3 regions of the Alistipes sp. ZOR0009 genome follow, and region 3 is predicted to be linked to each of the others. Evidence: riboswitches for the same ligand, from Rfam matches in the RefSeq annotation. Region 3 holds a riboswitch; each other region holds the start of a gene.
The links. A riboswitch is a leader RNA that binds a small molecule or an ion and turns the genes downstream of it on or off. The one in region 3 is predicted to bind cobalamin.
Positions count from the first base shown of each region.

Region 1: linked by a shared signal. The riboswitch ahead of L990_RS11145 (TonB-dependent receptor plug domain-containing protein) and the one ahead of L990_RS20110 (hypothetical protein) in region 3 are both predicted to bind cobalamin.
Region 2: linked by a shared signal. The riboswitch ahead of L990_RS05405 (ribonucleoside triphosphate reductase) and the one ahead of L990_RS20110 (hypothetical protein) in region 3 are both predicted to bind cobalamin.

Region 1 covers NZ_JTLD01000034.1:49,283-52,525, reverse strand. Annotated here, with positions in the region: gene L990_RS11145 (TonB-dependent receptor plug domain-containing protein) at 1-1,874, opposite strand, end outside; cobalamin riboswitch at 1,987-2,181, opposite strand; gene L990_RS19245 (S4 domain-containing protein) at 2,601-3,047, shown strand; gene L990_RS11135 (adenosylcobinamide-GDP ribazoletransferase) at 3,101-3,243, shown strand, end outside.
Region 2 covers NZ_JTLD01000016.1:51,522-54,764, forward strand. Annotated here, with positions in the region: gene L990_RS05405 (ribonucleoside triphosphate reductase) at 1-1,530, opposite strand, end outside; cobalamin riboswitch at 1,625-1,803, opposite strand; gene L990_RS05415 (TolC family protein) at 2,827-3,243, opposite strand, start outside.
Region 3 covers NZ_JTLD01000061.1:8,582-11,824, reverse strand. Annotated here, with positions in the region: gene L990_RS15260 (TIGR03915 family putative DNA repair protein) at 1-330, shown strand, start outside; gene L990_RS15255 (trimeric intracellular cation channel family protein) at 486-1,109, shown strand; cobalamin riboswitch at 1,146-1,350, shown strand; gene L990_RS20110 (hypothetical protein) at 1,452-1,667, shown strand; gene L990_RS15250 (acyl-CoA carboxylase subunit beta) at 1,678-3,219, shown strand; gene L990_RS15245 (acetyl/propionyl/methylcrotonyl-CoA carboxylase subunit alpha) at 3,231-3,243, shown strand, end outside.

The sequences.
Region 1 (3,243 bases), on a different contig from region 3:
AGTTGAAGCGCTATCCCTATTTGGTAGGTTAGTAGCGGCATGGCATAGCTACGTTGCACCACGTAACTTCCGTTCCACACATTATCTATTCGTGCAAATGCGCGAATGGTGTATCCTTTTACTATTATGCTTTTTTCGGCTGAAATATTCGCTAGAGAGTAGGGGTTGAGCCATTCGCTACGATCATCCTTGTAAAACCTTCGGCCAACATAGCTTTGCGTGTACCTAATGCGAAAGTTTTGGTAGTCGGCATATATCGATGCTGCTGCTTTATAGCGAGGAACGTAGAAAAGTTGCTTCCCTTTATCTTGAGAATCATTGGTTTGGTCGGTTGTAAAGGTTATCGATCCAGATAAATCGGCTCCAACGGTAATTTTACTCCATCTTTTTTTGATTGTAGCAGCACCTTCTGCGCCTCTCGACCATACTTTTTTGTAGTTAACGGGACTCCAGAACCCATTTTCTTGTGGTTTCCACAAAATCCAGTTGCTTACCGTATTATTAAAGGCAGCAACCTTGATAGAGAAAAGGTAATCGTTCTTTACGAGGAGGTAATCAAGGTTTGCCTCTTGGCTATAGCCTGTTTCTGGCTTAAGATCGGGATTTCCGCCAGGTACCCAGTATAAATCGTTGAAGGAAGGTAGCCGATAGTTTCGAGAAGCGTTAGCCCTGAAGTAAAGACCCTTTAGTAGGCGAAGCTGTAGCCCTAATGAGCCTGTAATAGGCGTTGTTTCTCCTTTCACCGCTTCATATCTAACGCTTGCAAAAGCATCTAGGAGCTCATTTGGTGTTTTATACCTATAAACTGCGGACATTGCAGGGCGAAGTCGGCTCTTTGTATTCTTATAGTTTGTGGAATTTACCCTTTCTAGGTTGGTATAAATTCCACCTTCGATTGTTTGGTTGCTGTTTAAGCGAAAAATGGCTTCGCCTTCGAGCTGTGCTGTTAACGATCGGTGGTCGGAGTTGGCTCCATAGGGATCCCTGTAGGCTTGCCAATCATTAAATAGCGCAGATTTTATATTAAAATCAATGTTTTTTCTATTTGCCTGCCATTGTGTTGATATTCTAGAAAAAGTATAGTAGTCGTGCTGCTTACTTTTTGTCTGTCCAATGATGGGCGGATAGCGATTAAACGCATCTTGTCCCCAATAGGAGACTACCAGCTTATCTTTTTCGGTAAGCGCAAAGGTTGCTGTTTGCATTAAGCCTGCTTTGCGGTAGTTTGAGTTATTTTGGCGGAAGAGATTGTTTTGATCATCGCGGTACTTGTAGTTATTTTGGGCTTCTGTGTAGAATAGGCGGGAGGATAGAGCTACTTTTTTAGAACTGTAGCTGTATTTTGCCGCGGTGTAAGTTAGCCCATAGCTGCCAACCGATTGAAAAAATTCGCCACTATGGCCTCTTCCAAAATCTAACGTATTATCGAGATGGATTACACCTCCAATAGCACCACTTCCAAATAGGGCGCCATTCCCTCCCTGCTGAACGGCGATTTGATCGACAAAAAAGGTGGGGATATTTCCGAAATTTACACCACCATTCATGGTGCTTTGCAGGTTTATGCCATTCCAAAGTACGGCAGTGTGGGCAGCACTTAAGCCTCGCATAGAAACTGTTGAGGTAGCCCCCGGTCCGTAGGTATTTATGCTAATATTTGACTGGGACGAAAGCATATCAGAAAGAAGTAGGCTTTTCCCTTGCTGTATTTCGCCGGATGAAATTACCTTCATTGATAATCCAGACGAGTACCGTTTAAGTTTGGAGTTAACCACAACCTCTTTGAGGCGAACTGTGTCGGAAATGTTTGTTTTAGCAGGCGTGTTTTCGCCGGCTACGGAGAGAGCGCCTAAAAGCAGAAAGTTAAGCAGCATGCTTTACAAATGATTAAAATCGTTAGCGATTCAACCATTTATAAGCCAGCGGAAATAAAGAGAGAGCAGTAATATTTTTGAGGATATTACATCAAGCCTTTTATCCGAAAGCTATAAATGTTTGCATTCTGGCAGGTCTTCTGGCTTGTTCCCCTTTTGCTCGCCTTCCCATCATCAAGAAATGACAGTGGCCTGGATGGTTGCAAAAGGTTTGGATAGAACTTACAGCAGCGGTAACTGCTCGGGATTTACACCCGATTCCCTTTTCACTCCGTTTGAGGCGGAGACCAAAACTGGCGCAAATATAAATATTATTATAAAAGGGATATTCTGTTAAGCTGTTTTTTTAGAAGGATAGTCCGCTTTAACAGACGAAATGGACAAAAAAAAAGATCTTTTTCATACTTTTTTTGATTTGCTCTTTGATATGATATATAAGCGTTTATATTTGTAAGGCATTATTCAGAAACAGATGCAGGGTTTGAGGCGAAAGCCGAGAGCCTTGCATCTTTGTTTTTTGTGTAAGCCGCAATAGTATTAAATAATGTATAGCGGTTTTATTGCGGTTGTAAAGGGAAAACGGACAATTTAGTCCTGCTTATGGGACCTTTTGGTGGGGTTATAGGGCAGCCTGTGGGCGATGCTGCAGAGGTTAGGCTGAAATTATAACAATAATTCATTACCTTCGTGGCGTAATGTGCTCAATCACATTTGTAATATAAAGTTATGCGCCAAAGTAAAAAGGATGCAGTTCGTTTAAATAAGCTGATTAGCGAGGCTGGCTTTTGCTCTCGTCGTGAGGCCGATTTGCTTATAGAGCAGGAGAGGGTTACCGTAAACAGTCATACTGCAAAACCTGGGGATAGAGCGTTTAAGACGGATTTCATTAAGATAGACGGGGAGCCGCTTCGTTTTATTGAGAAAACCGTTTACGTAAAACCAAAACCTGAGTTTGCCTCGAAGCGAATTACCCGCAATTTGGGAAAGGCAAAGCCACAGCCCGAAAAGCAGGAGGAAAAAAAGGCTCGTAAGGAGCCACTATCAGCCGATAAGGCGCCCAAAAAGGAGAAACCACAAGCCTCTAAGGCTAAGCCCGCAGCGAAAACTGCCACTAAAGGGGAGCAACCTAAGAGTGGTGCGGCTAAGCTGTGGTTCTCGAGACGTAAAAAGTAACGGATACGTATAAATAACAAACAGCTGGGGTTAAGAAGTAACTGTCTTGCGAAATGTTCCGACGAATAGCAGCCGCAATATCGCTTTTTACTCGTATTCCTATCGCTCGATGGGCTACCATTTCGCATAGCGACTACGGACAAACGGCTCCCTACTATCCCATAACAGGATGGGTGGTAGGCGGGTTGACAGCTCT
Region 2 (3,243 bases), on a different contig from region 3:
TAGCCCATCGGGATGCGCAATCCCTTTTCCGAGGAAGTTCAGGCAGCATTCGTTCATCCCGTTGATGCCGATGGTGGAGAAGTGGTTGCTCCAGTAGCAGCCAAACCGTTGGTGTATGTGGCGCAGGTAGTACTTCGAGTAGGGGTAAAGCCCATTCTCGGTATGGCGTTCAATCACCTTTCTCTTTATTTCGAGGCTCTCCTTGGCCAAGGTCATGTAGTACTCTAGGCGGTCGAAAAACTCCTCCTCGGTTTTCGACTCGTAGCCGATGCGCGGAAGGTTTAGCGTCACCACGCCCACCGAGCCGGTAAGCGGATTGGCGGCAAACAGCCCGCCACCACGGCGGTTAAGCTCCCGCTTGTCGAGGCGAAGGCGGCAGCACATGCTGCGCACGTCGTCGGGCTTCATGTCAGAGTTTACGAAGTTGGAGAAGTAGGGGATACCGTACTTGGCGGTCATCTCCCAGATGCCCTCGTACTCGCTGTTGTTCCAGTCAAAGTCGGGGGTGATGTTGTAGGTAGGTATGGGGAACGAGAAGAGGCTGCCCGCGGCATCGCCCTCGCTCATCACCTCGGCAAATGCCTTGTTAAGCATGGTTACCTCGTGCTGAAAGTCGCCATACACGCACTGCTGCAGCTCGCCAGCGTAGGCAACGGCCTCGTCCTTCAGGAATTCGGGCACCACCAAATCCATCGTTATGTTGGTAAATGGGGTTTGGAATCCTACCCGCGTAGGCACGTTGAGGTTAAAGAGAAACTCCTGTAGGGCCTGCTTCACCTGCGCGTAGTCGAGCTCGTCGAAACGGATGAAGGGCGCCAGCAGCGTGTCGAAGTTGGAGAAGGCCTGCGCGCCGGCGGCCTCGCCCTGCATGGTGTAGAAGAAGTTTACCACCTGCCCTAGGGCCGTTCTGAAGTGCTTTGCCGGCTTGCTCTGCGCCTTTCCGGTAACGCCTCTAAATCCAGTTAGCAGCAGATCCTTCAGGTCCCAGCCCACGCAGTATACGCTCAGGAACCCCAAATCGTGGATGTGCATGTAGCCCTGCTTGTGCGCGCCCGATACGCTCTCGGGGTAAAGCTTGTTGAGCCAGTACTGCGAGGTGATAACCGTAGAGATGTGCTGGTTGAGCCCCTGCAGCGAGTAGCCCGAGTTGGCGCTCTCCTTGATTCTCCAGTCCTGGAGGTTGAGGTACCCGTCCATCACCTCGATGTTGGTAAGCAGCTCCTTGGTGCTGCGCAGCTCCTCGTGCTTCTTACGGTAGAGCATAAAGGCCTTCAGCAGGTCGAACTCGCCATGCACAAACAGCGTTTTCTCGATGCAATCCTGCACCTGCTCCACGTGGGGAGTCTCCTTCTCGCACACCTCCACCAGCAGGCGGATGGCGCTTTGGCTGAGGTTGTACGCGTGCTTGGGGTTAACCTTGCCCGAGGAGCCCATCGCCTTAAGGATGGCATTCTCAATCTTACTTGCTTTAAAAGGAACCTGCTCGCCATTGCGCTTTACAATGGTCGTAAAGAGTAGATCACCATTCATACTTACATTTTTTTGAAAGTGGATAAATGGTAACTCGCGGGAAAATAAAAAGTACTTGGAAGTGCAAGTATTCTATCGCCTTTCACCCGAAAGCTACGAATGTTTGGTATCTGGCAGGTCTTCTGACTCGCTCCTCTATTGGTACCTTCCCATTCGTCCGAACAGTGGTGCATGCCAACGAGTATGATGGAGCTTACAGCTACGGGGATAGTCTTGGATTTTCACCAAATTCCCTATTAATCCATAGATGGAACCAAATACTAAGTAAAGGTAGGCAATAAGGTCCCCTCCGCGCCACCCCTACTGGTTGGAAGTTATGAACAATTGGCCGTTACGGTTCTGTGCGATTTCGTATTTGCCTGCTATGTCGTGCGTTATCCTGTTGATAATTTTTGTAATCGCGCTATTCGGCAGGTGGTATGGCGGGATTTGTGGGTTGATGTCGCCCGCCTAGGCCACAGCTGCTCGTCCCTTTTGGCAGCCTGTTTGCCCGTGGCTTTTGGTGTGGATGGATAGTTTTGGGGATGCCGTAGCCCGCAACCGAGATGCCACCCGATGCTCCTGCCGTTACCCTCCGGGTGGCGCCCATTCTTTTACTGACAAGTTGGCATGACTAATGCGTTCGGTCTGCTCACTTCTGTAGGAAAAATGGTCGCCAACGGCTCCGTGATCGTTTTTCCTGTAGGATTTGCCCTCCCGTAGTGCTCCGTGATCATTTTTCTTGTAGGATTTGCCCTCCCGTAGTGCTCCGTGATCGTTTTTCCTGTAGGATTTGCCTTCCCGTAGTGGTCCGTGATCGTTTTTCTTGTAGGATTTGTCATCCCGTACTAGTCCGTGATCATTTTTCTTGTAGGATTTGCCATCCCGTAGCACTACGTGATCATTTTTCCTGTAGAAGTGAGCTGAACGTACGGCTCCGTCACCTCACTTCTGTAGAAGTAAGCCAACCGTACGGCTCCGTCATCTCACTTCTGTAGAAGTAAGCCAACCGAACGGGTGGGGGACTCTCTTTTTTTATCCCGAAAAGCCGTAGAGACGCATTGTATGCGTCTCCGGTAATGCGGTTCCTTTAGTACGGTACTTCTTCTTTAGGGTATTCTAGGGCAATTCGTCGATCCCGGAAGGTGGCGTCCCTGCGGATTGAAGTGGCGCATTGCATGCGTCTTCGGTAATGGACAGCATAAAAAAGCCGCACATCAGCAGGGCTAATGTGCGGCTTCCATCATTGGCAGTGTTGGATAAATGCTGAGCTGTTTAGGTCGTCTCAGCAGGCTCTGTTCTATCTGTAGCTATCTTCTAAAGCGTAATTGGCGTACCGTGGTAGTAGTCTAGCAGCTTGGTTCGGAAAATGAACTCGTAGCGAGCCTGCGCCAGCTCCGATTGCGAGGTGGCCAGGCGCTTCTTGGTTTCGTTCATCTCAAACGAGGTCGATTTACCTGCGTTGAACTTCTCCTGCGCGTACTGGAAGGCTACGGTTGAGGCTTCCAGCGCCTGCTTGGCCGAGGTAAAGTTTTCTTTAGCCGAGAGCGCGTTGTAGTAGGCCTGCTGCATATCCTTAAAGAGCGTCTTCTTGGCGTTAACCAGGGCCAGCTTCTGCTGATCCTGCTCTATGCGGGCTAGGTTTACGTTGTTGCGGCTTTCGAATCGGTTAAATATGGGGATGTTTAGCTGCAGCCCAACCACCTTTTGCCCTTGGTTCTTGATTTGCGTGGC
Region 3 (3,243 bases):
CAGTACGACGTGCTAAAAATAATAGTATCGCACTTTAAGGATCGATTTTCCGACCAACCTTGGGTGATTTACGATACGGCACGCAGCTACGGAGCCCATTTCGATGGGAAAGATGTTGCCCTTATCACCATAGACGAGCCTACCTTCAGCGCCGAAACCGGGAGGCTATCGGCTGAGGTTGTCGCCGAAAGCGAGGTTGAGTACCAGCGGTTGTGGCAGGTCTTTTTTAAGCAGATAGCCATAAAGGAACGCAAGAACATGAAGCTGCAGCAAAACTTTATGCCGAAACGCTTCTGGAAGTACCTTACCGAGAAAAAGCGCCCCTTGTAAGCGTTAAGTACTGTTTATTCTTTTAATTTAAGCAAAGAATTCTACCTACCGCACACCAACAGCGGCTAGCAATCAACATTTTGGCAAGAGCATTGCTTAATTACACAAAAACGCAAAATAGAATAAACCTATATTTGCACTTCAATTCAACCATCATGAACTTTTTCTACCTACTCGATTTAATCGGAACATTCGTATTTGCCATCAGCGGAACCATTGCTGCAGGTCAAAAACGTCTCGACCTTTTTGGTGCTGCATTTATCGGATTCGTCACAGCAATCGGAGGAGGAACGCTTCGTGATATGATGATTGGCATACATCCCGTAAGCTGGACCACCTCGATGGACTACATCTACGTAATTTTACTAGCTGTAGCCATAACATTCCTAATAAAGGAGCAGGTATTCCGCTTCCGCAAAACGCTATTCCTATTCGACACGATAGGTATTGGAGTATTCACCATTATTGGGGTAGAGAAAGCGCTATCTAACGGCATCAACACGCCTGTAGCCATCATTATGGGAATACTAACCGCCGTAGCAGGAGGAGTTATTCGCGACACCCTCAACAACGAGGTGCCGCTAATCTTTAAAAAGGAAATTTACGCAACCGCCTGCCTTGTTGGCGCCATCGCCTACCTAGGCCTACAGCGCACAGGAATCCCTATCGAGACAAACCAGATTGTTACAATACTTATAATTATTGCCATTAGAGTAATATCCATAAAGTACAAGTTTTCACTACCTCGAGTGCAGTTCGACCAGTCGAAGCAGCTTTAATTCGGCATCACGACTTGTAATTTCTTCAAAAAAAGACAATATTTGCGCCGCTTAGGTTCCTTAGGATTACCCAAGGGATTAAAAGGGAATGCCGTGAAATCCGGCAACAGTTCCCGCTGCTGTAAATCCAGATCTTGCATAAAGATCGCATGCCTTTAAAAATATACCACTGTAGATCGCTCTATGGGAAGGTTTTAAAGGTGGATGAGTCAGAAGACCTGCCTAGGCAACTCCGATTTTGGCCTACGGCGAATGGGTATAAGGAAGTAAAAGCAGCAGACATTGCTGCCATCCTCTATTGTCGTGCAACCAAATCGGATAACCAACCAAAGCACGACAAATATGCGAAAAGATCACACATCCGCAGAGACGTTTTGCATCCCTACAACGACAGGAATGCCGAATGCCGCTATCAGAAAAAAACTGTCAGGCGTAAACAACTCTCCTCCTGCATTGTTTAAGGCTATTGGAATAATGGCTTTTGACAAGGGATATCTCCCTCTTCCTGAGAATATAAAACAAAGAGAAGCAACGTGCTCAACTATCGTTGAGATATAACTTACAGATCATGCAAGACAATAGAACACCGTTTGAACGATTTGTCCGCAGAAAAGAGATGCTCGACAAGCAGTACGACGAGCAGTACAAGCAAAAACAGCACAAAAAGGGGAAATTAACGGCCAAGGAACGCCTCGACATCCTTTTCGACAAGGGTACATTCGAGGAACTTGACGCCTATGCCCGTCCGTTCAACTCAAAAAAAGGAGCCCCATTTGGAGATGGCCTTATTTGCGGTCATGGGAAGATAAATGGGCGGAAAGTATTCGCCTACGCGCAGGATTTCAACTTTATGGGAGGCTCACTAGGAGCCACGCACGCCCAAAAAATTATCAAGGTGCAAGGGATGGCCCGAAAAATGGGACATCCTATAGTTGGGCTAATCGACTCGGGTGGAGCAAGAATACAGGAAGGAATAGCAAGCCTTGCCGGATATGCAGGCATCTTTCTGAACAACATAAAATCGTCGGGCATCATTCCGCAAATATCCGTAATTCTGGGTCCAGCAGCAGGTGGCGCCGTTTACTCTCCTGCCCTCACCGACTTCATCTTTATGACCCGACATACCGCTCAGATGTTCGTTACGGGTCCAGAGGTGGTTAAGGAGGTACTCAACGAGGAGATAACCTTCGAGCAGCTGGGAGGAGCAGACGTACATGCGAGCAAAAGCGGCGTTGCCCAGTTTGTTTACGACGACGAGGAGCATACCCTGCTGGGTGTACGCAAGCTGCTACGCTACCTTCCCTCAAACAACATCGAACTAGCGCCATTCGACAGCTCGCCCGTATACGCCCCCGAGAAACCAGAAAAGCTAAGCCTAATTATTCCTGACGAATCAATCAGGCCATACGATATGCTTGAAATTATCGAGAATATCATCGATCAGGATAGCCTTTTTGAGGTTTCTGAGCTCTATGCAGCCAACATCATCACAGCCTTTGGCCGACTAAATGGACAGGTGATAGGTATTGTGGCTAACCAACCTAAAGTTTTAGCAGGGGTGCTGGATACGAACTCGGCCATGAAGGCTGCGCGTTTTGTCCGCTTCTGCGATGCCTTCAATATTCCGCTGCTGGTTCTGGAAGATGTCCCTGGATTCCTACCAGGCTCGGAGCAGGAGCATGCGGGGCTAATACGCCACGGAGCAAAGCTGCTATACGCATTTGGAGAAGCTTCGGTGCCTAAAGTTACGGTTATCATCCGCAAAGCTTACGGAGGAGCCTACATTGTAATGAACAGCATCAATATTGGAGGAGATTTCAACTTTGCATGGCCTACCGCCGAGGTGGCCGTAATGGGACCAGAAAGTGCCGTGAAGATACTTAACCGCAGGGAGATTGAAAGCGCTGAAAATCCAGAGCAGCTCAAGCAGCAGCTTATTGCCCAATACAAGGAGGAGGTAGCTAACCCCTACATTGCTGATGAGCTCGGGTATATTGACGAGGTAATCGATCCGGCCATCACCCGCGATAAGCTTATCTCGGCATTTGACCTACTTCGCAACAAGTACATGGACAAATCGCCCCGTAAGCACGGCAACATCCCACTTTAAACCAACGTAAAATGTTACCAAAAT